3 regions of the Paenibacillus apis genome follow, and region 1 is predicted to be linked to each of the others. Evidence: riboswitches for the same ligand, from Rfam matches in the RefSeq annotation. Region 1 holds a riboswitch; each other region holds the start of a gene.

What was found. A riboswitch is a leader RNA that binds a small molecule or an ion and turns the genes downstream of it on or off. The one in region 1 is predicted to bind cyclic di-GMP.
Region 2: linked by a shared signal. The riboswitch ahead of KI362_RS13520 (pyridoxal phosphate-dependent decarboxylase family protein) and the one ahead of KI362_RS16150 (anti-repressor SinI family protein) in region 1 are both predicted to bind cyclic di-GMP.
Region 3: linked by a shared signal. The riboswitch ahead of KI362_RS23880 (SDR family oxidoreductase) and the one ahead of KI362_RS16150 (anti-repressor SinI family protein) in region 1 are both predicted to bind cyclic di-GMP.

Annotation. Positions count from the first base shown of each region.
Region 1 is NZ_BORS01000011.1:37,078-47,621, reverse strand. It holds gene KI362_RS16180 (CPBP family intramembrane glutamic endopeptidase) at 1-523, shown strand, start outside; gene uvrC (excinuclease ABC subunit UvrC) at 492-2,381, opposite strand; gene trxA (thioredoxin) at 2,524-2,841, opposite strand; gene KI362_RS16165 (YqzM family protein) at 3,035-3,190, shown strand; gene dnaI (primosomal protein DnaI) at 3,341-4,294, opposite strand; gene KI362_RS16155 (DnaD domain protein) at 4,338-5,867, opposite strand; gene KI362_RS16150 (anti-repressor SinI family protein) at 6,082-6,252, opposite strand; cyclic di-GMP riboswitch class I at 6,289-6,371, opposite strand; gene KI362_RS16145 (hypothetical protein) at 6,801-7,682, shown strand; gene sipW (signal peptidase I SipW) at 7,672-8,244, shown strand; gene KI362_RS16135 (TasA family protein) at 8,321-8,917, shown strand; gene KI362_RS16130 (helix-turn-helix domain-containing protein) at 9,064-9,396, shown strand; gene KI362_RS16125 (YuiB family protein) at 9,432-9,725, opposite strand; gene hemQ (hydrogen peroxide-dependent heme synthase) at 9,915-10,544, shown strand, end outside.
Region 2 is NZ_BORS01000008.1:196,126-206,669, reverse strand. It holds gene spoIVB (SpoIVB peptidase) at 1-1,281, shown strand, start outside; gene spo0A (sporulation transcription factor Spo0A) at 1,522-2,322, shown strand; cyclic di-GMP riboswitch class I at 2,739-2,824, shown strand; gene KI362_RS13520 (pyridoxal phosphate-dependent decarboxylase family protein) at 2,906-4,582, shown strand; gene KI362_RS13515 (methyl-accepting chemotaxis protein) at 4,588-6,333, shown strand; gene KI362_RS13510 (hypothetical protein) at 6,537-6,767, shown strand; gene KI362_RS13505 (DUF2627 domain-containing protein) at 6,835-7,116, opposite strand; gene lpdA (dihydrolipoyl dehydrogenase) at 7,270-8,694, shown strand; gene KI362_RS13495 (thiamine pyrophosphate-dependent dehydrogenase E1 component subunit alpha) at 8,821-9,861, shown strand; gene KI362_RS13490 (alpha-ketoacid dehydrogenase subunit beta) at 9,852-10,544, shown strand, end outside.
Region 3 is NZ_BORS01000026.1:22,709-33,252, reverse strand. It holds gene nadA (quinolinate synthase NadA) at 1-104, opposite strand, end outside; gene ftsH (ATP-dependent zinc metalloprotease FtsH) at 444-2,516, opposite strand; gene hpt (hypoxanthine phosphoribosyltransferase) at 2,613-3,155, opposite strand; gene tilS (tRNA lysidine(34) synthetase TilS) at 3,220-4,659, opposite strand; gene KI362_RS23890 (serine/threonine protein kinase) at 4,746-5,684, opposite strand; gene KI362_RS23885 (vWA domain-containing protein) at 5,668-6,420, opposite strand; gene KI362_RS23880 (SDR family oxidoreductase) at 6,574-8,454, opposite strand; cyclic di-GMP riboswitch class I at 8,574-8,667, opposite strand; gene spoIIE (stage II sporulation protein E) at 8,871-10,544, opposite strand, start outside.

The sequences.
Region 1 (10,544 bases):
CACCTGGTCAACGACGGATGCTTCCCAATCGACTTACAATATGCTGTATCCGGCACTGCTGCCGGCACTGGCATGGGTAGCCGGAATCGGGGAGGAAGCCGTGTATCGGCTATTCGGGATTCCCATGCTGAAGAAGATGTTCAAGAGCACGATCGCAGCGAGCATCATTACTACACTGATCTGGGCTTTTGGCCATACGCTCTATCCGATCTACCCTGTCATTTCACGTCCCATTGAATTGCTGTTTATCGGCTTGATCTTCAGTTATATCTTCCTGAGACATGGCTTCATTACGGCTGTATTCGCGCACGTGATCTTCGACAGCCTGCTCATGTCGATCAGCATTATATTCATGGGCGGAACCCTTAATATTGTATCAGGCCTGTTCTTTATCGTGCTGCCATTACTTGTCGCTTACCTGATCTACTTGTTCAATCCTTCCGGCAAGGAAAGGCCGCCGGTCTTGAAGAAAAAAGAAGAGGAGCCGCTGTTTACGACTCCTCATCTCGGAGGGCATTTATAATTTCATTCGCTAGCTTGTCACCAATGGAAAGGGGCCGGAAGTCTTCGACTGAGGCCTCTTTTATTTTTTTGAGGGAGCCGAAATGCTTCAAGAGCAGCTTCCGCCGCTTCTCACCGATTCCCGGAATGGAATCCAGCTTGGAGACTACCATGGATTTCCCTCGCAATTCTCGGTGGAACGAGATCGCATAACGGTGAACCTCATCCTGAATCCGCTGCAGCAGATAAAACTCCTGGCTGTCTCTTGGAAGGGAAACCGGCTGGGGAGGATCTCCCACCATCAGCTGGGCCGTCCGGTGCTTGGCATCCTTGACAAGTCCGCCTACCGGGATGAACAAGCCCAGTTCATTCTCCAGCACATCTATCGCTGCCGAAATCTGTCCCTTGCCTCCATCGACGACAATCATATCCGGACGAGGCAGATTTTCCTTCAGCACCCGTTCATACCGGCGCCGGATCACCTCGCGCATCGTCTCATAATCATCCGGACCTTGTACCGTTCGAACCTTGTATTTCCGATACTCCTTCTTCGCGGGCTTGCCGTCGATAAAGACAACCATCGCCGATACCGGATTGGCTCCCTGAATATTGGAATTATCGAATGCCTCAATCCGTGAAAGACGCTCCAGGCCGATGGCCGCGCCAAGATTCTGGGCAGCGCCGCTGGTCCGCACCTCATCCCGCTCAATCAGGCGGAATTTCTCTTCCAGGGCTACCCGCGCATTGTCCTCGGCCATCTTCACCATTTGGCGCTTCAACCCCCGCTGCGGGAGCAGGGTCTTGACACCGAGCCACTCGGTCAGCGCATTTGCTCCGCTTACGGCACCCAGCGTCTCCGGCGCTTCTTCATTCACAGCATTAGTCTCGGTCTGCAGGCTCTCCGCAGACTCCTGAGACTCGGCTGTCCCATCCGTCACATTGGATTCATCAGCTGTGCCGGGAAGCAGAATCTCCTTCGGCAAGGCCGGATTATCACTGTAATATTGTGTGACGAACGACAGGAAGTCGCTATATGGCTCGCCGAAGAACGGAAATACAGAGGCATGACGCTCGATCATTTTCCCCTGGCGCATATAGAGAATTTGCACGCACATCCAGCCCTTGTCCACCGCATAGCCGAATACGTCCCGATCCTTGGCGTCTGCGGTAGTAATCTTCTGCTTCTCCATCAGGGCATCAATATTCATAATCTGGTCCCGAAGCTCCTTGGCCCGCTCAAAGTTCAGTTCCTCCGCGGCCTCATGCATCTTCCGCTGGAGCTCCTTCTTGATCTCCTCATGCCCGCCGCTAAGAAATGAGCTGATCTCCTGAATCATCTGATCGTAGACCTCATTTCCGACCTCCTTCTCGCAAGGCGCCAGGCATTGGCCGATATGATAATACAGGCAGACCTCCTTCGGCATCACATTGCACTTGCGCAGCGGATACATGCGGTCAAGCAGCTTTTTGGTCTGCTGGGCCGCGTAGGCATTGGGATAAGGCCCGAAATATTTGGCCTTGTCCTTCAGCACCCGGCGTGTAACCTCCAGCCGCGGATGGCGTTCATTCGTAATTTTAATATAAGGAAATGTCTTGTCGTCCTTAAGCAAGACATTGTATTTAGGATGATGGGTCTTGATTAAATTGCATTCAAGAATAAGGGCTTCCATATTGCTGCCGGTAACAATATATTCAAAATCCCGAATATCCGATACCAGCCGCTGTGTTTTTCCGTCATGGCTGCCGGTAAAATAAGATCTTACCCGGTTCTTCAGGATCTTGGCTTTTCCGACATAAATAATGGTTCCATCCCGGTTCTTCATCAGGTAACAACCTGGAAGATCAGGAAGCAATGCGAGCTTATGGCGGATTCCCTCCATCGCCTTCTCCTTTTCCCGCTCCTCCTCCAGATGTGGGTTCAAGCAGACAACCTCCTTTCAAGGCAAACGATTCCCCGACTTACGCAAAAACGCCCCCGGGACAAGCCGGAGGCGGTAGACCAAGCCCGATCGAGACTCAATCTTATTGATGCTTAGCGATCAGATTCTTGAGCGAATCCTTGGAGTTCAAACCGACGATCTTGTCGACCGGCTGTCCGTCCTTGAACAGGATCAGCGTCGGGATGCTCATCACACCGAAGCGAGAGGCAGATTCCGGATTCTCGTCCACATTCAACTTAGCAATCTTTACGGAGTCCCCCAGATCACCGGACAAATCCTCAAGAATTGGAGCAATCATTTTGCAAGGGCCGCACCATGGAGCCCAAAAGTCAACCAGGACTGTGCCTTGGCTTTCTACTTCATTATTAAAAGTTTGGTCAGATACATTAACAATTGCCATCGGTAATTACCCTCCTTATCAACGCGTGTTGACCATTATACCACATTTATTCCACAAATGAAAAACTCCAATCGGAAAGCCTTCTTTACAAAGTTCTTCATGGGTGGTTATACTATTATTAACCCAAATTCGGTTTGTCAATGATTTATTATATTGACAAAAGCGAATTTGATCATCTAGGAGGTCTGCCGCAATGGATGCCAATCCTCATGTTAATGATCCCAGAGAGCATATCAACGAAGAACCGCGCAATGACTTTTTTGACTTGATGAACGGCTTCTTCGGCATGTTTACCTTCATGGCCGTCATCTTCTTCGGCATGGTCATCATCAAGTTCATTGCCGGATAACCCAGTGACTGTCTCTACACTGAACAGGCTGCCCCTTTAGGAACGGACTTATCGGTTCGCAAAGGGGCAGCCTGTTCCCTGTTCACCTATAAATGCGAGTACAAAAAGTCGGCTTTTTTAGCACCGGGAAGGCTGTGAGAGCCTACTTCACTATCTCTGTCCGCGCTTGTTCGTGCCATTGACCGAGACCACTTCCACAAACGGGGCAATCCGATCCATCAGCCGCTGCCCTTTATGAGCTTCCTCCCCATCTTTGCTGGTGAAGCTCAGATGCTTCTCCAATGCATCCAGGGAATAATTTGAGGTATAAAAGGTAGGCTTGCGGTTCATCCGGTAGTTCAGAATCGAGCCCATCACATGATCCCGAACCCAAGGGCTCAGATTCTCCGCTCCGATATCATCAAAGATAAGCAAGTCCGCCTGCTTCATCATTTCGGTCGTATCCTTAAGCTTCTGGCTATCCTGAAGCATCGACTTGAGATCCTCCACAAACTCAGGCATATAGACGATCACACCGGAGTAGCCCTCTTTGGCCAACTCATGCAGCAGATAGCACATCAGGAAGGTCTTCCCTGTACCAAAATGCCCCTCCAGATACAACCCTCTCGGTTGAAGCCCGGAGGCCTTTGTCTCATTAATATATCTGAACACCTGGCTCACGGCCGGTACTCTAGCCCCGTCCTTGGACAAAATTTCAACCTCGTCATATCCTTGCTGCAAAGCACGCTCATCAATGTAAAAGCTGTGAATCCGTTTCTTCACGCTGGATTCATGCTCAAATTGCAATTGCTTCTGGCAAGGAATCTGGCGGTCGACCACCTGCGGCCCAAGACCGTGGTCTTCCACGGTAATCTTGGTATAATGCCCTTGAAAATCATTGGGACACTGCTCCAGTCCCGGACAGTTCGCACAGTGACGACTATCGTTAATATAGTGATACAGCTTCGCCATGTCCCGGATCAGCTGCGCTTCCTCTAATTCCGGATGGCGCTCACGCAATTCGCGAACCAGCGGGTCATTCATCAGTCTAGTCGTCAGTTCCTCCGATCTGCGTCGAAGCTGCGGATTCTGTAATTGAGTTATCAACTCTCCCAGCGACTCCATCTATGATCACCACCTCTCTAACGGAGAACGGCATCCGTTCCCGTTACCTCTTCTTATGGGCCTTCATCTGCTCGGCCATTTTTAACAGCTCCGCATACTCTTCCTCCGATACGCTTTGCGGAGACTGGCCGGTTTGTTCCACGATTGGAATCTCAGGCTTTGCTTTGGCGTTCCTGGAAGCATAGCTTCTCGAACGGTTGTCCCGAGACTTGTCCTGCTGCGTCGAGAGCTTGTCCTTCAGACTTGCCTGATCCCGAATATATTGCACAGCCTTCTCATAGCTGTCGACTTGCTTCATCAGCATATTTGAGGCGATAGCATCAATAAAGTTGCGGTTAATCCGCTGCTCCTTCCCGGAGGTAAGCAGGGTCATCAAATAGTGGATCAGAACGTTAATGACTTCATCCGGCAGCTTGTAGTTCAGATCGATTTTCTCAAATATATCGAGCAGATTATCCGGCACCGAGCCCGGAAAGAACGTCTTTAGCAGCCGCGTGTAAGGCTCGTTCCTCAGCATCATGTTGTATTGATGTGCATCGCATTTGGATTGGAACTGCAATGGCACCTCGACATAAAATTCCATCTGCACCGCAATCTCTTCCGGATGACCCGCCGGTGTCTGACCGGCTTCACTCTCCGCATGGACAGCCGCAGCCTTCGCGTAGGCAATCTCCCTGCCTTCCTTCCGGCGCTTACCTTGGCGGAAATGAAGATTAGCCTTGTGCTGAAGCTCGTCCAGGATCAGCCCGCCTGCAGGATCGAAGACGTCATCCTCATCCAGTAGCCGGCACACATCCTGCACGTTCAGCTCATATTTGCGGGCCACATAGTTGAGAATCCCCATTCCTTCCGGATCAAAGCGAAGCTTCTCGACAAAGGTCCGATTTATCGAATCCCGGGGATAGCGGATAATAATATCGGCGTAGTTAATCTTGCCTTCCTCATCCAGGCCGGCCTTCAAGGCAGGCTGTCTGGCAATCGCCGTCTCTGCGATAGCCTGCTCCAGTTCATGATCGATCGAATGAGCATTCAGTTCAAAAATCTCATAAAAAGGCAGTGAAATATTTTCCTTATTATAGGTAAGTCCGTACATGTCCCCCGGCTCGACACAGAAAAAGCGTTCCTGCAAGGACAGCACAGCAAACTTCCCAATCCTGTCCCTCAACAGAAGCGTCAAATGCTGGGTCCGGAAAAATTCCCCTGGCGATAAAGGAGCTTGCAGCTCATATTCGTACAAATAATCATCACTGTCCGGAATATACAGACGACTGGTCTGCATCAGTCCGACCGCCTCCAGCTTGGAAGCTTGCTGCACCAGCACACTTCTCCCCCGTTCTCCGGGCTCCAAGCCAAGGGTCAAGAACAAGTTTCTCTGCTGCTCAATGGCCGAATAGCCGATTTGATCAATCGGAACCTGTTCCGCCAGCAACCGGTAAAGAGCCACAGCTACAGCGCCAACCATGGGCTGATAGATGAGGCTCAGCATTTTATCATCCACAGGACTAAGAGAGAAGTCGCGGTATACGCAATATCTGTGGTTTTCGGTAAAATGCAGCATGTTGTTGATGCGCACGGCTTAATCTCTCCCTCTCCTCATCGTTCCTTCAAGACCTTCTCTATTCTATCATAAAACCATTTCTTCCGAATTGCTAAAACTCTGCAAAAAGCGCCAATTTCTCTCCTTGCCCGCCATATTAAAACCTTATGCTTCTATTTTTATATGCAAAAAAAAGAACGGAGCCAAACCATTCCGCGGCAGCCCCGTTATATTCATTGAGTTAGAGTTATCAAGCAAGATTGCGTATAGCCGCCTCTCCCGCGCTCGCATGCCTTAAAAACTGTCGCACCTCCTCTACGGAGAGCCCGGCATCCCTTGCCATCAAGAGCAGATGGATCCATTCTAGTTCACTTTCCTCCAGCACATTTCTATCCATACTCATCCGGGCAGACTTCTCCAACATAACCTCCTCCTAAAAGATGATTATTCATGTCCACCAGGCAGTCCAGCCATCCTGAAAAGCTTCCCGGATCTGAGACTTTGCGCCCCTGCCTTTCGGCAGGTTTACCTTTTACTGGTTCCTTTCCATCCGCTTTATGTAAGACCCTCTTGGCAATAACCACATTATAAAGACTGCCAATCAAAAAGTATGTCACAGCATGAACGTTGTCTGATTAAAAAGACTCTGTTTTTTTCGTCGATCATGTCGCATTTAGGATGCAGTTGTCTATTTCAAGACAAACACATGTTATAACAAACAATCAGGAGAAATATTCAGTATACTCAGGAAAATGAAAGATATCTGGCTATTTAATATGTATTTCTGTCTTATACAGCTCAAATCCAGGGTTTTCAATCCTTCCTAAATTCGTTATATTGAACTCGCAAGTCGTTCTTTATTAAGAACGATACGAAGAACAATAGACTTTGTAGAAAGAAGGGCCTCTTTTGCGAAGAAGCAGAAGTGTCAGAATCCAGAAAAAAAGAAAGCTGAAGCGTCAAAAGACGATGAGCGCTATCCTTCAATCCAGTCTGCTGATCTCTTCTCTTCTTGCCTACTCCACCAAACAAATAGGCACCACCTACGGAGAATTCAACAGCACTCAGGCTACGGAGGGGAATTTCCAGACCTGCCGCGTCTTCCCTGGCAAAATTGAAGAGTTGCTCTCAAGTGTAACCGATCATCTTGAACTAGCGGCTGTACATAAAGTAAGGATTGCTCCGGTCACCGTCACATGGCAGGTCTACGGAAATTCATCCGCCGCTTATGAATCGGAGCCGACACCTCCTTCAGTGACGGACAGCGTATATGGTGAAGGATCCGGTGACTCTTCTCCGTCTGTAACCGACGATGTCTACACAGGCGGCGGAGAAGATTACACGGACAGTTGGGAGTTGCAGATCTCGGAGCTTACGAGCCAGCTTCAAGCGCTTCAACTGCAATTCGATGCCAATCAATTAGCCATGAACCTCATCACCAGCGAGGTCACGGAAGGAGGCCGGCAGCTGCAGGAACTGCTCTTGATTTTGGAGGAGCTTCATTCCAATTGCGTCGAGATTGCCAATATCGGGCTGCTGGATGAACTCTCCCGGGTAAGCAGACAAGAGCTTTTATCTTTATCCATGCAGCAGCAGATCGACGCAGCGGTTTTCTATTTACGGAGAGTATCACAATCCGGCCTTCTGGCGGAAGCTGACCCGTCCGGCCAAATGAGTCCCATTGCCTTTATGAAGCCGGAAGCCCTTGGAGAGCCCTTAAACCGAACGGCCTTCCAACAATATATAGAGCTGCAGGCTTCCATAGAAGAAGCGATGTCCGGACTTAAGCATTCGATTTCGTATTGGGGACAGAACTCAGGGGATATAGAGGTGAAAAGCGATGAAGCTTAGACGCGTAATCAGCCATACATTTACTTTCATGATGGTCGTGCTATTTATTGCGGTGTTCGGTTCCTTCATCACATCGAAGATATCGGGAGGAGAACCCGGATTTTATGGCTACCAGGTGAAGAGTGTACTATCCGGTTCGATGGAGCCTGGCATTAAGACCGGATCCATTATTGCTATCAAGCCCTTTAGCGATACAACCTCGTTCCAGGAGGGGGATGTCATTACCTTTCGGGAGAGTGAAGACCGGCTGATTACTCACCGGGTCATAGAGGTCGTAAAGAATGAGCTTACGGGTCAAGTCATGTATGGGACTAAAGGCGATAACAACGATGCCCCGGATCTGAATCCAGTTCTCTCCGCGAATGTGATCGGGAAGTATACCGGATTTACCCTCCCGTACGCCGGTTATGCAGCTAGCTTCGCAGGCAGCAAGATGGGGAACGTGACCCTGTTGATTGTGCCTGGAATTCTATTAGTGTTATACGCCATATTCACGCTTTGGAGAGCTATTTCATCCCTGGAGGAAGCCGGCAAGCAGCCGAAGGAGACTCTTTCCGAGTAGGCACCAAGGTTGTATTCCTTATGCAACCCATAAGGATTCAATAAATATATATTCTATTTTAGGGAGGATTTTAGGAATGGGAATCAAAAAGACATTAGGATTCGGCGTAGCCGCTGCAGCACTCGGTTTGTCACTGATCGGAGGAGGAACTTTTGCTTACTTTAGCGATTCCGTGCAAACTACTGGCACGTTTGCTGCAGGAACGCTGGATCTGGATGCAAGTCCAACCGCGATCATTGATGTCTCGAACCTGAAACCCGGCGACGGAGCTACCAGAACCTTCAAGCTACTGAACAAAGGCACACTGGATATCAGCAAAGTGAAGCTGGTTACAACTTACGACGTGGTCAACCAATCAGGCGCTCCTGCAAATACGGATGACTTCGGCAAGCACATTCTCGTCAAGTTCTTGACGAACGTAGACAAGACTGATGAAGTGATTTACCAAACAACACTTTATGATCTTCAGCAAAAGACTCCGGATGCCGTTGAGAACAGCTTCTACCTCCCATTCGTTGACGAGCGTGCCGGACTTAAAGCAGGCGACTCCGATAATCTGATCGTCAGATTCGAATTCGTGGACAACGGTGAAGACCAGAATCAATTCCAAGGGGATGCCCTGAGCTTGAAATGGACGTTCAATGCTGTACAAGGAAATGGCTCCGAAAAATAATCCATTGCGCTAATTTAAGCGCAATATAAATAGTGAACACCTCATTTTCTGCAACGAAATGAGGTGTTCACTTCTATTTCAGCTTTGTCCGCCATCTTTCTTTTGATATAATAACTCCAAAGACGCAAACAAAGGACGAAGATGACATGGCTGAACTGATTGGAGAGCGCATACAAAAAATCCGCCAGGAGCTCGGATTATCCTTATCCGAATTGGCGGCTAAAGCGGATGTCGCCAAATCCTATTTGAGCAATGTTGAGCGAAACATCCAGATCAATCCTTCTATTTCATTTATCGAGAAAATATCTCATGCTCTGAACGTCTCCGTCGGGGTGCTCCTGTATGGAGACCAGCCAGATCAGTTGCTCGACCCCGAATGGTCTTCGCTGCTTCATGAAGCCATGTCCTCCGGAGTCAGCAAGCAGGAGTTCAAGGAATTTCTTGAATACCAAAAATGGAAGCGGGATCAGAAGAATTGATCCACGCCTCTCTTCTATAATTTGCGGGCAGCTTCCTAGAACATTTTGTAGCCGCCCTGACGCAGCTTCTGAATTGTCCAGCCGCTCAGAATCGCACCGGCCAGTCCCGCAAGCGCTGTCAAATAATCCACGATCCGAAAAGATGCCAGATAGGCCCCGAACCCTTTTTCATGATCCCACAGCGTGTATACCACGATCGGCAGGATCACAATAACGAATATGTATGCGGGAAACCAGGTTGTCTTCATAAGCATATTGAGAATAAAACCGATGCCGAACATCATGACAAAGAACAATACCATCAGCACCAAAACGATGAGCCATCCCATACGCTACCCTCACCCTCTGTATTCTTTACTATAATTATTATCACATGAACATGAGCTAGAAGATAGTTTACTAGAAAAAATATTGCAAATCAATGAACTTTCCAAGTTTAACTCCCAATTCCGTTTGCTCCTTTGATGAACATTGAGATACAATAAAGGAAGCGTTTGTATCCAAGGAGTGATTAGTTAATGAATGAAGCAGCTTTAACTTTGGAAGGCTGGTATGCTCTTCATGATTTTCGGTCTATAGATTGGTCAGCCTGGAAGGCAGCGGACGATGAAGAACGCGCCGGAGCTTTGGAGGATTTGCACCAGTTTTTGCAAGAATGGACCGATATCGAGCTCAGCAAAAAGGGCAGTACCGCCGTGTACTCCATCGTAGGGCAAAAGGCAGATATCCTGTTCATGCACCTGCGGGAGACGCTTGAAGAATTGAATGCGCTGGAGAATGCCTTCAACAAGACGACATTTGCCCAGTATACAACGAAGGCTTATTCCTACGTAAGCATCGTGGAGCTTAGCAATTATCTGGCTTCCGGCGATGGAGATCCCAAGGACAATCCGGAAATCCGTGCCCGACTTGAGCCGATTCTTCCGAAGTCGAACCATATTTGCTTCTACCCGATGAACAAGAAACGCGATCTGAATGACAACTGGTATATGCTGTCCATTGAGGAGCGTCGGGGAATGATGCGCAGCCACGGCATGATCGGCCGGAGCTACGCCGGTAAGGTGAAACAGATCATTACCGGGTCTGTCGGACTGGATGATTGGGAATGGGGCGTCACCTTGTTCGCTGATGATGCGCTCCAGTTCAAG
Region 2 (10,544 bases), on a different contig from region 1:
AGTCTTATCGGTACATCGGTTGCCGAAGGCCGACTATCGCCTTTTCCGGATGAGCTTAATTTGCTGCAAGGGCACGCCAGGCAACTCAATGTCGCCTTGCCGGTGCAGGCAAGTGTCAGTGTGGACCGGCCGGATGTAGTAAGATTGAATGGCAGTGCGGAGACGACGAGCGTCTCGATCGGAAGCCCGTTAGAGCTGTCCCCGCTTCAGAGCGGTGTAGCCAAGTTGAATATGAAATTATTCGGTCAAATTCCCCTGAAGACGGTAAAAGTCAATGTGATTCCGGATTTGAAGGTGATTCCCGGTGGACAGACGATCGGTGTGAAGGTAAAGTCGGCAGGCATTCTGGTCGTTGGTCATCATCAAGTCATCGGTGACAACAATCAAAAATCCTCGCCAGGAGAAGAAGCGGGGATTCAAGTCGGAGATCTGATAACACATTTAAATGGGGTTTCGCTTAAGGAAGTTAAGGACGTTGCCCAAATTGCGGGAGAAGCGGGAAAGAACAAGAAGCCAATCAAGGTAACACTAACGCGCGCAGGCCAGAAGATTCAAGCATCAATACGACCTGCTTATGACAAACAGGACGGGGCTTGGAGGCTAGGACTTTATATTCGCGACTCCGCCGCAGGGGTAGGTACACTGACGTTCTATGCCCCGGATCAAGGCGTATATGGAGCATTGGGACATGTCATCACGGATATGAACACTCAGACTCCGATCGTCGTCGGCAGCGGCCAAATTCTACAGTCAAGCGTTACTTCGATTGCAAAGAGTGAAAGCGGAGAGCCAGGAGAGAAACGCGCTCATTTCATTAGGGAAGGTAAAACCTTAGGAACGATCGAACGAAACACGCATTTCGGCATTTTTGGGAAAATGACTCAAAATCCCGAGCATAGTGTATATCAAGAATCGATTCCGGTAGCATTTTCGGATGAGATCAAGGAAGGTCCTGCGGAAATTCTTACCGTCGTGGAGGGTCAGCGGGTTGAGCGCTATAAGGTCGAAATCGTTCACGTATCCAAGCAGAACGCCCCTCAGACGAAAGGGATCGTCTTGCGGATCACGGACTCCAGACTTATTGAGAAGACCGGAGGGATTGTTCAAGGCATGAGCGGAAGCCCCATTATCCAGAACGGGAAGCTAATTGGAGCTGTAACTCATGTGTTCGTCAATGATCCTAAATCAGGCTATGGCTGCTTCATTGAGTGGATGCTGCAGGATGCGGGAATCATCCAGGGGAGCTCCAAGAACGGAGAACAAAATCTTAAGGCGGGATAATCGCCTTAAGATTTTTTGTTGCCCGCCGATAATAGTAAATGGGCCGAGTTCAGGGGAATCTGTCGAAATAAATGGAAAGGAATCGCAATATGTAGATAAATATGTAATTATATCCTAATGGACTAAAAAAATAAAGAAAAATAATTTTCGACAGAAGGAATTTACTTCTGCATGTCGAAACCTTATTCTGGAAGAGAAAAGATAAAATCTTATTTAATTACTTAAGGAGGCAGAAAGTCAGTGCAGAAAATTGAAGTGTTGTTGGCGGATGATAACCGTGAATTCACAAATTTGCTCGCGGAATATATTTCGGGGCAGGACGATATGATCGTCTCAGGAATTGCATACAATGGTGAAGAAGTTCTGGAGATGATCAACAATGCTTCAAAGGTTCCGGACGTACTAATTCTGGACATTATTATGCCTCACCTGGACGGGCTTGGTGTATTGGAGCGCCTGCGTGATCTGAACCTGAACCCTCAGCCGAAGATTATTATGCTGACGGCTTTTGGGCAGGAGAACATTACACAGCGTGCTGTGCAGCTCGGGGCATCGTATTACATCCTTAAGCCATTTGACATGGAAGTGTTGGCTAACCGTATTCGCCAGCTTGTGGGAGTCCAGTCAAGTGTGAGCACAACTCAGACCTCATTTGCGAAATCCAACGTAGTACCTCTGGGCAAGGGTAAAAATCTGGACGCCAATATTACATCCATCATTCATGAAATCGGTGTTCCTGCCCATATTAAAGGCTACCAATATCTTCGAGAAGCAATCACCATGGTGTATAACAATATTGAAATACTGGGAGCAATTACGAAAACACTTTATCCGGCGATTGCCGAGAAATTCAAGACAACGCCTTCCCGTGTGGAACGCGCCATTCGCCATGCCATTGAGGTGGCCTGGACACGCGGCAACATCGACTCGATTAGTCATCTGTTCGGCTATACGATCAACATCAGTAAGTCCAAGCCAACTAACAGCGAGTTCATCGCAATGGTCGCTGACAAGCTGAGAATCGAGCATAAGGTATCGTGAAAGGGTAAGGACTCTTCTGGGGACAAGGAATAGTGGAATGTAAATGAATCAAGCTCCTTTATTGGTCGAGAAATTTTACCAGTGAGGGGGCTTTTTTCGTGACATTTTATTTCGTCCTCGTTTGTGTTCTTCAACTTCTATTGGTCTTAGGACCTGGTTCAGATATCCTTTATAAAAATTCACAGAACAGCCATACATGCCAATCTGTAGGCAGAAAGGCTGGTTTTAGATGAGAACCGTCGAATTCGCAGATAATAATTTCTGTGAATTGTTTCGATTGATAGGCAGGGGAGCCTTATTACCTAACATGCTATGTAAATGAGTATTGTAAGATTCAGGATAGTGTACTATAATTTAAAACGGTTCTCCTGTTGAAATTTATCAATTTATGATAAATTGACTATTTCTATGATAATTTAATAATTCGGCAAACCTATTGAAAAGTAGGGACGCAAAGCTATAGGGACTAAATCCGGTAAGGATAAGTCAGCCAGTTGCAGGTAGTAATTGGTGAAGAATGGGCGCAAGTTCCATTATTCACTATTTTTTTTGTTTACTTCATAGATTGAGAGGAGAATGGAGAGTGCCAGATGATGACTACAGCAAGAATTCGGTTCAAACTTTTTTCCCAAGTGAAAATGGAAACAAGGAAGAAAGGCAACGATTTTTACAGCTTATTGAGCAGTTAGTTGCAGGTGTGGATCGTCTTAAAAACCCTGAAGGGGTGAATCTGCTTGGAGAAAAGCAGCGCTCCGATACGTTCTACAAGGATTTGATTCAGACGAGCACGATACCAGACGATAGTATGAAGCAAGAAGAGGTCAACGAACGGTTGTTAAACCTTCTACATAACCATCCGTATCATTCAAAGTATTTTCTGACGAATATTTTGCCTATGGCAAGCGTTCCGGGTATTCTCGGTATGATTGCAGCGTTTCTGGTAAATGGCAACAATCTTTGGGATGTTTACGGTCCAGCCGGAGCTGAAGCCGAGGTTCGGGTGATCAGCATGATGTCCAAGCTTGTTGGCTATGATGCCGCTCAAAGCGGGGGCTACACCACATGGGGAGGACAGGGGGCGATCTTCACGGGATTGAGACTGGCTATCGCCAAGTTTGCCCCAGATGCTCCGCGCAAAGGTGTCCCTGGACATTTTTATACATTCTGCTCGGAATCGGCTCACTACAGTCTGTTCAAATCAATGGAGGCAACAGGCCTTGGCAGCGATCGCTTGATCAAGGTGCGGACTACTCCTGATAGCGCTATGGATGTTGAAGACCTTCGTCGAAAGATGGAGCAGGTCATCGCGAATGGCGGTGTTCCAATCTACATTGTGGCAACAACCGGGACAACAGATGCCATGGGTATTGACGATGTGGAGCAGATCCTTTATACGGCCTCGGAGATTGCGGCCAAGCATGGGCTTCAGCGGCCGCATATTCATGCAGATTCTGCGCTTGGCGGTTTTTTTGCATTCTTTCGTGAATATGATTTTACTGCTAATCCGTTGGAGTTTAAGCCCCATGTACTGGATGCGTTGCAGCGAATTCAGGGTAAAATGAAGCATTTATCTCTGGCGGATTCGCTCTGCTTCGATTTCCAAAAGCTTGGACAAACCCCTTACCTGACCAGTTTATTCCTGGTCAAGCATGCTGACGATCTGCGTTTAATTGATCTGGCGGAAGAAGAGACGCCTTACGTCGGCCATCGTGGATATGGCGAATATCATACAGGCTATACCCTTGAATGCTCTCGTATGGCAAGCTCGATCAGTATTTATAGTGCGCTTCTCGCATTTGGAGTGAAGGGCTACCAGTGTCTGCTTGCTCAGTTTGTGGAAGTCAATCTGGCGTTTCGCGAGGCGTTGCGCCGGGACGTGCCTCAAGCGGTCATTGTGAATGATGATAATCCGGGCATTGTGACGCTGTTCCGTATTTATCCGGATGGACAAAATGGCTTTCAAGCCGAGTTGTCCGGTGCTTGCTCGTTGGCCGATATTGAACGGACGAATCGTTTTAATGAGCAGTTATTCGAGGTGTTGGGCAATCAGCGCGATCGAATCTTTTTTGGAGACACGAAAAAGCATCTGGTGGTGCAGACACGTGAAGGAAGCAGTTCGACTCTTTACGCCTCGAAAATTTTTGTGATTTCTCCTTATACGGAAGTCGCTCACGTGCAGGAGATTGTTCAATATCTCAAACAGAATATCGATAAGGTATTTCAATTACACGCTGATAACCTACACACAATCGGGAGGTAGACAAGGTGGGACAACAAGCTTCTTTAACTTCAAAAAAATCAGTATTTGGCTGGTTGAATAGCCGTATTTCACTTAAGATGATGAGCAGCATGATCGGATTAATAATCCTTATATGTGCGGTTTTCTCAGTGACCGAGTATCAAATCAGCAACAGATTGACCAGCAAGCTTGAAGGACAGTTTGACCTAAGACTTGCAAGCAGTATCCAGTCTATCGGCACTTATCTGGATTCGATTCCAGAGCATGTCGAGGATATAGATGGGTTAACTAGCGACAGCTATATCAAAATCAAAGCTGAACTGCAACGGATCCTTGAGACGGATGCTTTGGAGAATGTCTATATTCTTAGCAACAATACGGGCAAAGAGCAAATCGTTGTTCTGACGGGTGTGGATGATGATTACGGGACTGATTATGCCTTTACTGACGAAATGAAAAGTGCGATTGAGAACCAGACGAGAACCTACAGCACGATTTATAAGGATGAGTATGGCACGCATAAGTCTGTTTTCCTTCCTTTAAAGGATCGGAATGGACAAGCATTAGGAATCGCCGGTATCGACATTGATGCATCCATCGTTCCGGAAACCAGAACATTTATTTTCTGGACGACCGCTTTCATTGTGCTCGGGGTTGTCGTGGTTGGCGCAGCAGTGGCTTATGTGATCAGCCGAAGCATAACCCGCCCGATTGCCCTGCTTGTTCGCGCAACGGAGAAGGTAGCGGGTGGGGATCTCACGGAGGAGCTTGTGCTTAAGCGCACAGACGAAATTGGGCAATTGGCAAATACGTTTGAACTGATGCGTCGCAATCTGGAATCATTGATTCGGAAAGTTTCGGCTTCCTCGAAGATCTTCTCGACAACAAGTGGAAAGCTGTACCAATCGGCCGATGAAATGGGGGCAAGCTCGCAGCAGGTGGCTTCTTCAATGAATAGTATGAATGAAGGCGTGTCCGAGGTTGTGGTATCTATTACGGAGAGTACTTCTTCTATCGTTGAAGTAAATGCAGATCTGGCCAAGGTAACCGACGAAGTCAAGAATATGCAGGAAATGGCCTACGAGGTAAGCTCGCATTCGCAGGACGGTCAGGATCTTGTAGAGAAGACGTTGAATCAAATGAATGTTATCCAGCAGGAAATGCAGCACTCACAAGATGCGGCTGTTCAGCTTGATTTGCGCTCCAAGGAGATTGGAGAGATTATTACGCTGATTACAAACATTGCAGGACAAACCAATTTGCTTGCGCTGAATGCATCTATTGAAGCAGCGCATGTCGGCGAGTATGGCAAGGGCTTTGCAGTCGTTGCAGGAGAGGTCAAGAAGCTGGCGGAGCAATCCTCGGATGCGGCGAATTCGATTACCGAGCTAATCAGCAGCACGCAGCAGGACAGCCAGTCTGTACTCTCTAGCATCGCCCAAGGCTACCATGCGGTAGAGCAAGGGCAGACATGGATTCATGAGATGTTTGAGAACTTTAAGGTCATCTTTAACGGAGTTTCCTCGTTCTCTACTCAAATTGACCATTTGAAGAATGCGCTGGATAAAGCGGATAAGTCCTTTGAGATGATTACAGAGTCTATGCAAAAGATTTCCGGAATCACAGAGGAGCAATCGGCCGGATATGAAGAGGTTGGTGCAGCTGTGCAAGAACAAAGCGCAACGATTCAGGAAATCACCGGCGCGATCCGGAATTTGTCGCAGATGGCTGCGGATTTACAGCAATCCGTGCAAAGCTTCAAAGTATCCTAATTCATTATTTACAAGCAAAACAGGAGAATGCGGAGCCAGTGCTCGTTATTCTCCTGTTTTTTATACTGTGTAAAAAGACTATCCATTTTCTACCGTTTGCTTGTCACCGCTGGGGCATTGGGCTCCTCGCTGTCCGGGATAAGATAATGTGGTAAAATAAAGAGATTAAGGGGTCGTCATAGGTCCCGTTTAGGAGGCAAAATATGCAACAGGGAGAACTGAGGCAAGGCACAGAGGAGCGCAACCAAGGATTGCTTCAATTGCTTGAACTCCCCGGACTCCAGGAGGAGGACCGCCTGAAGATTCAAGCGTTACTGGAGCAGCTTACCGCTCTGCAAGCAGAGAATACGCGGCTGCGCAAGACGATCCATCGATTATCCGCAGGCAATAAACCAAAGATGTCTACAAAGCTGAAGGAAGCCTTGTATGAATAAATAAAAAATCTTTCCCGCGTTCATAGCAGGAAAGATTTTTGCTTCTATTTGACCGGGGATGTGAACATTACACTCTGAGACCCCGTCCTTTTTTTCTCGGACCGACATAATTACGCTTCTTATCCCGGAAGTAGATCCAGCCGGCAAGGAAGGAAATACCGGCAGCGAATAATAGCAACCCCAATAGAAATTCGCCCCACTGAAAGGATGTCTGGACGAGTTCATCGTCACCGTGCTGGACCATATAATCAAACAGGGCATCCTTGATTTTAAGGAATCCGATCATAGCGGCAATGCCGGGGATGACCAGAATGAGGATCGCAATAAATCGGGATAGTATCAACTTCATCGGCTTGATCATCCTCCGCATGTCAATGTTACATTTATCATACAATTTTCCTGAAGGGCTGTCTATTGCCAGGCTTCCCCGCTTATTTGTAATACGATAAAAACGAGGTACAATGGAACAAGAATACTATACAAGAATGGTGGAGAGTAGAATATGGCGATTCATTGCGACGTAGCCGTGCTGGGCGGAGGAACGGGTGGTTATATAGCAGCGATCCGTGCGGCTCAAGCGGGCAAGCAGGTTGTGATTATTGAGCAGGACAAGCTGGGAGGGACATGCCTGCACCGGGGATGTATTCCAAGTAAGGCGCTGCTCCGCAGTGCGGAACTGTATGCTCAGATGAAAAATAGCGAGGAGTACGGTATTGCCAGCAGCGAGGTTACGCTTGTATATCCAAAGGTGCAGCAGCGCAAGCAGGCAATCGTCGATCAATTACATAAAGGCGTTCAGGCCCTGATGCGTAAAAACAAGATCCAGGTGATCGAAGGAAGGGGGCGCGTTATCGGACCTTCAATCTTCTCGCCAAAAAGCGGAGCCGTTGCGGTTGAGCTCAACAATGATGAGATGGAGACGGTTGTTCCGGCTAACCTGATTATCGCGACAGGCTCTCGCCCGCGGACTCTGGCCGGCTTACAGCCGGACGGTGTCCATGTGTTGAGCAGTGATGAAGCATTGACGCTGGAGGAATTGCCTGCATCCATATTAATCGTGGGCGGCGGAGTCATCGGCGTAGAATGGGCCTCTCTGCTCCATGATTTCGGTGTGCGTGTGACACTGGTTGAAGCGGCGGATCAATTGCTTCCGTCTGAGGATGGCGAAATCTCTCGTGAGCTGCGCAAGCAGCTGGAGCGCCGGGGGATTACGGTTATGACGGGTGTCAAGGTGTTGGCAGAAACTTATGAGACCACGAAGCAAGGCATTCAGATCTCGATTCAGGACGGGGAGAATAATGAACGCCTTGAGGCTGATAAGCTTCTTGTATCCATCGGACGCCAGGCTAATGTGGAGAATATCGGGCTGGAGAATACCGATATTGCTTTGACAAAAGAGGGCTACATTCGGGTAAATGAGCAAATGCAGACCACGGAGCCGCACATCTATGCCATCGGCGACTGTATTGGCGGTCTCCAGCTGGCCCATGCGGCGAGTCACGAAGGACTGATCGCTGTTGGACATATGACAGGGGAGACTTCTCATACCTATGAGGAATCCCAGGTTCCCCGCTGTGTATATACCCGCCCTGAAGTGGCATCCGTTGGATATACCGAGCAGGAAGCCAAAAAGAAGGGACGGAATACGAAGACAGCCAAGGTTCCATTTGCAGCGATTGGAAAAGCGCTTGTTCAAGGTGAGAAGGAAGGTTTCTTGAAGCTGGTGGCTGATGCGGATACAGACGATTTGATCGGTGTTCAAATTATCGGAGCCCATGCGACCGAGTTGATCGCCCAAGCGGCACTGGCACAATTGCTGGATGCAAGCCCTTGGGAGATTGGACAAGCGGTCTTTGCGCATCCTTCCTTGTCGGAAATCTTTGGTGAAGCAGCGCTCGCTGTCGATGGCCGTGCCCTCAACCTGTAAGTTTTATAAGTTTATTTTCCTTTTTGCCGGAAAGGGATTATAATAAGGTTATTCCAAGTCTTAGTACCAGGTTATAAGATGAGCATTAACCCCTAAGATGAGGGCCAACAAAAGGAGGTAACTCCCATGAATTCAAATCATTTAACGGAAGCTCAGACAGAAGCGAAGCATAAGCAGCTCGGGTTGTCGGATGAGCAAGTCGTCGACATGTACAAATATATGCTGCTTGCGCGGAAGTTTGATGAGCGTAATTTGCTTCTGCAGCGGGCAGGGAAGACTAATTTTCACGTGTCAGGGATCGGGCAGGAAACGGCGCAGGTAGCATCGGCCTTTGCGTTGGATCGGGAACGGGATTATTTTCTCCCTTATTACCGTGACTATGGCTTCGTATTGTCCGTGGGCATGACCTTGACCGAGCTCATGATGTCTGCCTTTGCGAAGGCAGGCGATCCGAACAGCGGAGGCCGTCAGATGCCAGGTCATTTCGGCAGCAAGCGTCTCAGAATCGTGACCGGCTCAAGTCCGGTAACGACACAGGTTCCGCATGCCGTAGGCATTGCATTGGCTGCGAAAATGCAGAAGAAGGATATCGTCTCTTACGTAACCTTCGGCGAAGGCTCCAGCAACCAAGGGGATTTTCACGAAGGACTGAACTTTGCCGGAGTACAGAAGCTGCCGGTCATATTTATGTGTGAAAACAACCAATATGCAATCTCCGTTCCCGTTCGCAAGCAGCTTGGAGGCAAGGTATCGGATCGTGCGCTTGGCTATGGTTTCCCAGGAATCAGAGTGGATGGCAACGATGCGCTTGAGGTCTATAGTGTTGTCAAGGAAGCCAGAGAACGCGCGATCCGCGGGGAAGGTCCTACCTTGATTGAAGCGATGATGTATCGCCTCTCCCCTCATTCCACGTCCGATAATGATCTGGCTTACCGGACCAAAGAGGAAGTCGAAGAGAACTGGAAGCAGGACGGGATTCCAAGAATGAAGACCTATTTGATCGATCAAGGCCTTTGGAGCGAGGAGCAGGACGAAGCATTGGCCCGGGAGATTTCGGAGCAGTTGAAGGAAGCGATCGCAGCTGCGGAGAATTCACCATTCCCGAAACCGGAGGATACACTGCTGCACGTCTATGCCGGAGATGAGGAGGTGTCGGCATGGCGGTAATGGAATATATCGACGCTATTCGGCTGGCGATGAAGGAAGAAATGGAACGGGATGAAGCCGTATTTGTGCTTGGAGAGGATGTCGGGGTAAAAGGCGGCGTCTTTACGACGACCAAAGGTCTTCAAGAGCAGTTCGGCGAGCTGAGAGTACTGGATACTCCCCTTGCAGAATCGGCGATTGCCGGTGTCGCAATTGGTGCCGCCATGTATGGAATGAAGCCGATTGCCGAAATGCAATATTCGGACTTTATGCTGCCTGCCACGAATCAAATTATTAGCGAAGCGGCAAAAATTCGTTACCGTTCCAATAATGATTGGAGTTGTCCGGTGGTTGTCCGTGCGCCGATTGGCGGCGGGATTTTCGGAGGCTTGTACCACTCCCAATGTCCGGAGTCGATCTTCTTTGGAACACCGGGACTCAAGATTGTGGCGCCATATTCTGCATATGATGCCAAGGGTCTGTTGAAAGCGGCAATTCGCGATCCGGATCCGGTCTTATTCTTTGAGAATAAAAAGTGCTACAAGCTGATCAAGGAGGATGTCCCTGAGGATGATTACATCGTTCCCATCGGCAAAGCAAATGTACTGCGTGAAGGTAGCGATATTACCGTGATCGGTTACAGCCTTCCGCTGCACTTTGCCATGCAGGCTGCAGAAGAGCTTGCAAATGAGCAAGGCATCAGC
Region 3 (10,544 bases), on a different contig from region 1:
TAGTGAGCAAGTATAATAGCATTCCGTTCCTTCTTAAGTTGAACCAGCTTCTCCTTCAGCTCACGGTTCATCTCCGCTTTCCGTTCAAGTGCAAGAGCTTCCACCTGATACCCTCCCCTATGTGCGCCCGCGATTGATCGCGATTCTCTCTCTTGTCCGCAGTCCATAATATTGTGCAAAAAAGCGCATGCCCGAATGAACGTCATCCAGGACACATTGTGTTAACAACTAATTTACACAAGGGATCAAGCGCTGTCAATCAATCTGAGCCCATAAATATATGCAATTTGAACTAAATAAGTTGAACTCATGATTGTACGTATGGGGGCAACGTAATTTCTTTTTGTTCAACTGATTATAGTTGTGCTTAGAATTTTAGGCGCAAAATAACCCGGGTGCAGTTCGCACCCGGGTCTAATTACTAAGCTTGCCTCTAACTCAGATTAACGATCCTTCGGATCCTCTTCATCCGGCGGCAATTGTGGAGCATGAGCATCCGGATCCTGTGTGGTATCGTTCGCCGAGCTTCCAGGCACTTCATTCGGAATATCTCCGCCAGGAATGGCAGGAGCTGCATCCTCTGATTTGCCTTGAATGCGGACACGCACATCGCCGATGTTATCTACGATTGGCTGTCCTGACTCAGACGAACCTCCGCTGCCTTGGCCTGAATCCGCATCCGACAGCTTGCCTGTTTCGATCAGTTGCTTGATTTGGTCCAGCTCCAGCGTCTCAACCTCGAGCAGGGTCTCAGCAATCAGGCGAACCTCATCCGCATGCTCCGTAAGGAGCTGCTTACAACGCTCATACGACTCGCTGATGAAGCGCTGCATTTCTTGATCAATCTCATAAGCGATTTGATCGCTGTAATTCTGCTCGTGTCCAATATCACGGCCCAGGAATACCTGTCCTTGCGTTGTGCCGAACTGCATCGGTCCGAGCTTCTCACTCATCCCGTATTCGACAATCATGCTGCGGACAATACTGGTTGCTTGCTGGAAGTCGCTGTAAGCGCCCGTACCGATTTCGCCGATGAATAATTCTTCGGCGACCCGGCCGCCGAGCAAGCCTGTCACTTTATCCAGCAGTTCCTGCTTGGTTACCAGCATGCGGTCTTCCTTCGGAAGCATAATGACATATCCGCCTGCCCGCCCGCGCGGGATAATGGTCACCTTGTGAACCATATCGGCATGCTCCAGGAAGTAGCCGACAATCGTATGACCTGCTTCGTGGAAAGCAACAATCCGTTTCTCACGATCGCTGATCACCCGGCTGCGCTTCTCGGTACCGACGATGACACGGTCAATCGCCTCATCGACCTCGCGCATGGAGATATCCTTCCGGTTGCGCCGTGCTGCGAGGAGCGCTGCTTCATTCAGCAGGTTCTCAAGATCAGCGCCGGTGAAGCCGGTCGTGCGTTTCGCAATGACATCCAGGCGCACATCCTTGGTCAGCGGCTTATTGCGCGCGTGAACCTTAAGGACGGCCTCCCGACCCTTCACATCCGGACGGTCAACCGTAATCTGACGGTCAAAGCGTCCCGGACGAAGCAAGGCCGGATCCAGAATATCGGCACGGTTCGTCGCCGCAACGATAATGATTCCTTCGTTACCCCCGAATCCATCCATCTCAACAAGCAATTGGTTCAAGGTTTGCTCGCGTTCATCATGCCCGCCGCCGAGTCCGGCGCCACGCTGACGGCCTACGGCATCAATTTCATCAATAAAGATAATACATGGCGCGTTCTTCTTCGCATTTTCGAACAAGTCACGTACCCGTGACGCACCGACACCGACGAACATTTCCACGAAGTCGGAACCGGAAATACTGAAGAACGGAACACCCGCTTCCCCGGCTACCGCACGGGCGAGCAAGGTCTTACCTGTCCCCGGAGGACCTACCAACAGAACCCCTTTTGGAATGCGTGCGCCGACGGCGGAGAATTTGCGAGGGTCTTTGAGGAATTCAACGACCTCTACAAGCTCTTGCTTCTCTTCATCAGCACCGGCGACATCCTCGAAGGTCACCTTTTTCTTCTCTTCATTATAGAGACGTGCACGGCTCTTGCCAAAGTTCATTACCTTGCCGCCGCCGCCCTGAGCCTGATTGAACAGGAAGAAGAACAGAATGAACATAATGGCGAGCGGAATAATGGAAGTCAGGAAGGTCAGCCAGATGCTTTCGCCCTGCATTTTCTTCCAAGTCAACTCAAACCCATTCTGCTCACTAAGGTCTGTAATCTCCTTCAGCACATTGTCATCGGCAGGAATGTAGGCGGAGAAGTTGGTTGTCTTGTCATCCCCAACCTTCTCTTTATAATTACCGGTCACCAGATAAGCGTAACCGTCAAATTTGCCGGTCATTTCCTTAATATTGTCCGCCTTGAGCTGCTGTCTCAGTTCGCTATAACTAGGGGTGACGGTTGTCTCATTTCCACTGTTGAGGAATTGGACGATGCCCACCACGACTAAGAATAGTATCAAATAAAAACCAGAATTCCGGATGAACCGACTCATCCCCTACCTCCTCTCAAAAACCTTAAGTAATTTTAACACAGCCGCTCATGCCATTTCAAAAAACTTAGGCAGCCTAGCTTCGCACACCCGAATTTCTTACTGGTGAGTGTATACTTCGGGCTTCAGAACCCCGACAAACGGGAGGTTGCGGTACTTCTCAGCATAATCGAGACCATACCCGACAATAAAGGCATCCGGCATGATAAATCCGGCCAGATCGGCCTCCAGATCAACGGTACGGCCGCTCGGTTTATCGAACAAGGTGACGATCTTGACCGAGTTGACCTTCCGGCGTTCCAGAACATCAACCAGGTAGCTCAGGGTCAGTCCGCTATCAATAATGTCTTCCACAATTAGAATGTCTCTTCCCTCTACGGAATTATCCAGGTCCTTGATAATCTTGACCTCGCCCGAAGAACGGGTAGATGCTCCATAGCTTGATACGGCCATAAAATCAATTTCGATCGGAACCGTGATCTCCTTGATCAGATCAGCCATGAAAATAAACGCGCCCTTCAGGATACAAATCACCAGCGGGTTTCGGTCTGCATATTCTTCACTCAGCTGGCGCCCAAGCTCTACGACCTTATCCTGAATCTGTTCGCGGGTAATCAGTACTTCCATAATGTCGTTCTGCAAAGTAAATAAACCTCCTACGTTATACTATGAATGCAAATCCTGGGGTAATCTCCAGGCGAATGAATTAATCCCGTTCCATTCTCATTCGGAGAAGGGAGGACGTACGCTCGTTCACCACTGCAACCGATGAGCGGCGAACCCCGGGAATCCATACAATCCGTCCTGCAGCATCTGCAATCATTGGAATTCGGGAACGAAGAGAGGGAGGAACTTTCTCATCGATAAAGATATCCTTCACTTTCTTGCTTCCATTCATCCCGAATACCTTCATGCTGTCTCCTGCAAGCCGGGAGCGAACCGTCAGCGGGTACTCCAGGCCATCCGCATCGAATACTGCCTCATCTTTGCCTTCCGGCAGCATCTCCGACAGACTGGCTCCAGCCTCATGCCGGGTAAAATGTACGATATGCCCCGTGTCCATGACAGACACTTCCGCCGGAAAACATTCCACAACATATGTATAATGAGGAATTGCACTTTCCGCTCGGGCAGATACAAAACGGATGAGATCATATTCGCGAATGCAGCGGACACCGCCGCCCAAATCCAGAGTCCAGGTTGTGGGCTGACTTTGAACGGTCCCTTTCCGAATCGCTTCAATTCTGGCAAAATCGCCGTCATCCGTGCCCAAAGGCAGATAATTTAATATTAGTTTAATCAACCTCCGTTGTAAAGCAAGATGTAGGCCTGCCACATCCTGTGCCCGAACCATCGTTTCTTCCTTTCCGCAGCTCACGATTTGCCGGTAAATCCGCTCAGCCTCCGATTGAAGATAATCATCTTCCTCTGCCATAATCTCGGACAAACGATTTAAGGAATGGGATAACTGCTCATTATATTGCCCTAAAAAAGGGAGTACATCCATCCGAATTTCGTTCCTCATATACTTGGGCAGCAGGTTCGAGCTGTCGATCACATACGGAATTTTGGCCTGGTCGCAGGCTTGCACCAGGGTGTTTTTGTTCATACGAAGCAGAGGCCGGATCAGTTCCACTTTTTTTTCTTTCCGCTTCATTCTCATTCCGCTGATCCCTGAGGGACCACTGCCCCGCAGCAGACGCATTATAACGGTCTCGGCCTGGTCATCCCCGTGATGGGCCAGAGCAATGGCCTGCGCGCGGTACTTATCGGCAACCTGATGTAGGAACGCATACCGCTTCTCCCGGGCAGCCTCCTGGCCGCCCTTGCCTGATTCCTTCATGTAGGCAGGAACGTCAAAAACGCCGAGCTCGAACGGAATGTTCAGCTCCTCAGCCAATCTCCGTACAAACTCGGCCTCTTCATCAGATTCCTGACCCCGAAAGCCATGATTCACATGAGCACACACCAAAGATAACTTCATATCCGGATCATGCGAAATTTCATTTAATATATGCAGCAGGATTGTGGAATCCGGTCCACCGGATACGGCGGTGATAATCACATCGCCCGGAGACCATAGCTTATGCTCAAGCCCGATTTGGCGAACCTCGCGGACCAGCCGATATAGCGCTGGGTGAGTCAAGCTGTTCGCCCCCTTTTTTTAATACTTCGTGATCAAAAGATGACTTTTTGAACAACCTTTAATAGTATCTGTTCTTTATATGCCGTCTAAAATCTAAGGCTTAGGTAAATCGCACAGCCAAGCAAGGTGAGGGACAGCGCAAACGCTCCGATCATCCAGCCCGGCGTCTTGGCGCTTACTCTTCGTGCGATGTATGGACCGGTTACGAGCTTCTTCCATGCCTGGCAGGCATGCAGCGTATCGCGGAAATCACCGCGCAGGGCAAGCTCAAGCCAGGAGCGGAAGGGGCTGAGCGCCTCATCCGATTGGACGATCAGCAGCAGATCGTTTCTGCTCCGCGTCTGAGGCAGCTGCTGAGCCGCACGCTTCAGTGGTCCCTCCGCCAGCAGATGAATGCATACGACGGCAAATGAAAACCAGTCATAAGATGGTTCCGCCGTACGGCTCCCCGCATTCCAGAACCCACGGTCATACCATTCCGTATATTGTTTAATGCTTTTTCCGACCGCACTGACGCCCCCATAGTCGATCAACTCCACCTCACCGGATGGAGATACCATCACATTCTCCGGCTTCAGATCCCCGAAGGCCCAGCCCGCCTCATGAAGTGTGCGAAGCTGCTGCAGGAGATGAAGCCCGGCAACATGAAGCCACTGTCCGCCTTTGTGCGCAAGGAACGTACGCAGAGCCTCGCCCTTGACATAACGCATCACATAGAAGGGGATCTCCCTCCCATGGTGAGTGTAGTCATCCACTTCTACTAAATATGGAGCGTTCCGATTCTCCCCGAGCCCGCGGAGGCGCGTGCGTTGAACCGCCTTCAATACATTGATCTCCGACTGCAGATCCAGTGTATCAAAGCCCAGCTTCATCGCATAGAGGCGTGCGCTTCCCGTGTGTTTGACCAAATAGACGATCCCATTTGCGCCTTGGCCCAACAGCCGTTGAACCACATATTTGCCGCCCTTCCAGCGCCCGGTAACCACTGTCCCTTGCGCCAGATTCCATTTAGACGACGTAGTCACCGAGCATCCCTTCTCCTCTGTCTGGCTCCTTCAGCCAGTTACTGGAACCATGTCCTTCCAGTGTACCATACCGAAAGAATTCCATCACCTTGAGAATGGCAGGCCCTGTCGGAGTTGCTCCCCGCATCGTTAGCTTCTGGAAGATCGAGCGCGCTCCTGTGAGCTCCGTGGTCCAGTCCATATCCATAACCGCTTCTTCCCCGCTGTGCGCCCCAGGAAAATGAAACACCGCAATCCGGCTCGTTCCCTGCCTCGCCCCGAGGCTAAGCATCATATCCCGGATCGCCTCCTCGACGGCTGCGAGCTTTGGTCTCATGCTTGCACTGGCATCAATAAGCAGCACCACCTCAAGCGCACTGGTCTCACTAAGCTCGTCAATGACCTCCACCACCTGGGAACGAGTGTCCGGAGGCAGGTCCTCAACGGCTGTGTCCGTCTGTCCCAGAATCTGTCTTAGCTCCTTATTAACCGCATGCTGAATGGTCTGAACCACCGTCTTCCGCGTCATCATCTGCATGGTCTGAGCCAGCTGCCGAGTGCCGGACATTCGGCTCATTCCGCCTCCGGCTCGAGCGATCTCCTCAATCTCCACACTTCCAAGCTCACCGATCGTTCCATAATCGACAATGCCTACTACGTTCACCGTAATCCCCTCTTGCCTGGCCAGCGCAGCCGCCATCACCGGGCTCTCTCCGACATTGGAACAACCATCCGTAATCAGCATAATTTGCTTCATTGCAATCCCCGCCTTCATTTGAAATGACTCTATAATTCTCTTTTCTATCATTTCCATTTCGTAGACATTTCAAACGGGTCGAAGCAAACAGTAGGACAATTAAAACGATCCATGAACTGTAAGAAGACGTTGCCTCAGCGTAAGCTGATAAAGTTAACTTTTGTACAATTTGCTTACAGGGAAGTACCCTGCATCCACGCCATACTTGATCATGAGTCTTAGGTAATTCGCATTTGGCACAGGGCATTCTACCTTGCTCTCTTCCAGAAACTCCTGCGTATGTATACAGCTGTACCGGAAAGGCTCACGGCGAAGCTCCTCCCATTCAAAGTGCAGTAAATCTCCGCCCCATTGATGAGAGCTGTCTACCTGACTGCACTCTAGCAGCCAGCTCTCGTAATCGGAATCAGACAGCACCTCAATAGGATATCCGCAGCTTCTCAAGCTTTCTACGAGTTCTATCATCGATATCTGAACCGGATTACACAGGTGAAACAGATGGCCCGCCGTGTCCCGCCGCATAGCCAAAGCAGTAATGGCCCGAGCCGCATAGCTTACCGGAGTCAGATCCAACAGATGATCAAGCTCCGGGGCCTTGCCCTGTACAATAATCATTCGCAGCATTCTGTACAGGAGGCTGTTATTCACGTTTTGCGGAAATGCGCCCGTCTCGGCATCCCCCGATAAGTGGCCGAGCCGATAAATCGTAACAGCGATTTCCTCCTGCTCGCAAGCTTCAATTAACATGCGCTCTGCCCGAAGCTGGCTGTCATAATAAGGATGGTCCAGCTTTGTGCTCTTGGTCTGGCCCGCTTCATGCATACCTGTAGTCAATTCTCGTTCCGCCAACCCTTCGGGCACACCCATCGAGGACAGGTAGTGAACCCGGACATTTCTTCCGCGAGCCCAGGATAGCAGATGCTCTGTGCTAGTAACATTCACCCGGTTGTAATACTCGGGATCATCCGCATAGCACTCCTGAATGCCGCAAATGATCATGGAATCGATCCGCATCGACACACGCTCCGTCAGACAGCTGTTCAAGCCCAGCTGCGGCCGTTCCAAATCTCCCTTGACGGCAATCACTCTCCCGAGCAGCTCCGATATGATATCTGCGCCGAAAAACTGCATCATAACCCTTGCAATTCTTGCATACGGATCATCGTCTTCTTCAGATCGGACAAGGCAATAAATCTTGGCCTGGGTAGTTCTGAGCAACTCACGCAATACCGAAGCGCCCAGATAACCCGTTGCCCCGGTCAGCAGGATATATTTCTGTTTGCAGCTTGCCGCTCTTTTGCGCATCACCGGACTGCCGAATTCAGCGGGGTTCTCTGTCAGCCCGATCATTTGAGCTTCCGAGTTTCTGACCCGCTGAACCTGCCCCTTACATTCCATCTCTTCTTCGATGACTAACGGGATCGCTCCAATAGTTACCCTGGAATCATACATTGCGGCCTTGACAATACATCCGAAAAAGGAAGCAAATCTGTGGATGGTGCTCGGCTTGAAGAGCTGCTTCCGATAAGAAACCTGCAGCGTCCACTCTCCTCCATTCAGGGGCTCCACATCCCAGTTCAGACAACTGGACTGGCAGGTGTGGTCCCTGCCGAAGATCGTATGGACCAATCCGGTGCAGCCAACCGCTTCTTCAATTTCCTCCAGTGGAAGGGCCGCAAAATCTAGCGCCTCTTGCTTATTAAGCAGCGACTGGTACAATTCCATGAAGCTCATCGAGGCATCGCACCGGATTCGCAGAGGAAGGACATAACCCTTCTCATGCTTTACACCGACAATCCGCCATGCTTTGCCGCTCATTCGGTACAAAAATATATAGTAACAAGCGAGCATCCAGAGTCTGCTGTCAAACGTCTTTAATTCTCTGGAAAGATATGTTTGATCGAGTTCAAGCGGATATTGGATTTGCTGCATATCCCTTCTGGAATCATCTCGAGGGTAATCCGTGTACAAATCCAGCCCGGACATCGGGGGTTGCAAATCATACAGCCAATAATCCCGAATGATCCGATCCATCAATAAGATACCCACTTCAACTTCACTCCTGTTTCTTTGTAGAATTGATCTGTGAATAGACAAAAAAAAGCAACCTATTAAAATGCACAGACTGCTGCACTATAGGTTACCAAAGAAATATGGGCAACTGGCTGACATTTCCTCTACAGATTGGAGGAAGTAGTCCCTATAGCTTTGCGTCACTACCTTTCGATAGTTTTGCCGAATAGAGGTTGTTCAAAAAGGTGCTGAAAAGCCGGTTTTTTTGAACTCGCACTAATAAATATGCAATTATATGAGTAATTTTACTTTCCTTCAAATTAACAAAATTAATTTTAACATGTTTATGTCATGAAATCTATGAAATTTTCCCTATTTTAGCTACATATTTCCTGTGCCATTCGACCTATCACCTTGCAATACCCTCAACCATGTACCTAACTTACAGTTCTTGGACGCTCCAGACGGGTAACACCCGGAATATGCAACGTGGACCATTGCGGTAAATAATGATCAATTCGAGCTACCGCTACCGTCATATCATCCTGAATCACATTACTCTGATAACGGATCACAGCCTCCAACAAGCAATCGGCAATCTCTTGGGGATCCTCCGATTGAATCTCCTGAATGAGGCGCTTGATCCACAGCTCTTTATTCACGGCGTATCCGGGAGCATCATAGATGCCGTCCGTCATCATCACCAGCGTATCGCCGGGATACAGCTGTACGGTTACCAAGTCAATCTCGATTTCCTGTACAATCCCTATCGGCAGATTGCTGGCCATGACCGGAATGACCTCCTGCCCTCGTTTAATAAAGCTGGGAGACGAGCCTATTTTCAGAAAAGTAGTCCGGGCCGAGTATTCGTCAATCAGCGCCATATCGACCGTAGCATAGATTTCATCCGGGGAACGAAGCATCAGAACCGAATTAACGGACTTGATCGCGAGTGTCTCGTCCATTCCAGACTGGAGCAACTGCTCAAGAATGCTCAAGGCCGTGCTGCTCTCCTGTCTGGCCCGCTCGCCATTTCCCATCCCGTCACTGAGCGCTACCGCGTAAGTTCCGTTGCCCAGTTCAACCGTACTGACGCTATCGCCGGACAGCAGATCTCCACCCTTCGCCGTACCCGCTACACCGGTCGTGATCTCATAGGATTTGGCTGATCCAAACGTTACGGTGGCTAGACCCTCCCTGCCTCCATGCATCGTCTCGCCTATGACAGCAATGTGCTCCTCCAAAATATCCGAAAGCAAGGGGGCGATCATTTTGCGGCATTCATCGAATCCCCGGGTATAGGCATGGACAATCTCGATTTCAACATTTCCGTGATCCAGATTCACGATATCGATGCTATGAATGGAAAGCCCCATCTTCTCCAGCGCCTCCCGAATCTGCTCCTCTTGCTTGTACATCGCTTGCCCTTCGCGTTGAATCTCCTTGGCCAGATCCTCCATGACCTGCGATACTCCTGATAATTGCTCCGCGACAAGCAAACGGCTATCGTATATTTGCCGTTTCCAGTGCATATCATGTTCATACAAGCTGTATTCACGCTTCATGACACCGAGCACCTGCTCGCTCTTGGTGCACAATCGGTTCCATCTGGCAGGCAGCTGCTCTTTGGTAATGCCGGGGTTTTCCTCCACCGCCGACATCATCTCCGTCATAAGCTTATAAGTTTGATAGAAATTCCCGTCCCAGCAGGTTTTTCTACGGAAGCAGGTGGAACAAGCACCCTCGGTAACCGCCGTCATAAAATGGTCGACCTCTTCGCTGCGCTTGGCGATCTCACCCGAGCTGGCCATCTGGCCGAAGCTGCGCGACAGCTGCTTGAAGACCTCTGAAAATTGAGTAACCCGGCCGGCCGTAACCTCCCGCATCCGCTTGGCATACTCATGCTGGCTTTTCGTATGATCCTGGGTTCCGGGAATGTACTTGGCGATAGAACTGATCACACTCTTCGGTGTCACCATAAAGAACAGCACCGCGACACAGGTCTCCCAGGTCGAGGCCATCACTTCATCAGGCCCGTTCAGATAGATCGACAGAATCGAGGAGCCTAACAGCATCCCCAGACCGACAGCCCACTTCCTGCCCTCGCGCAG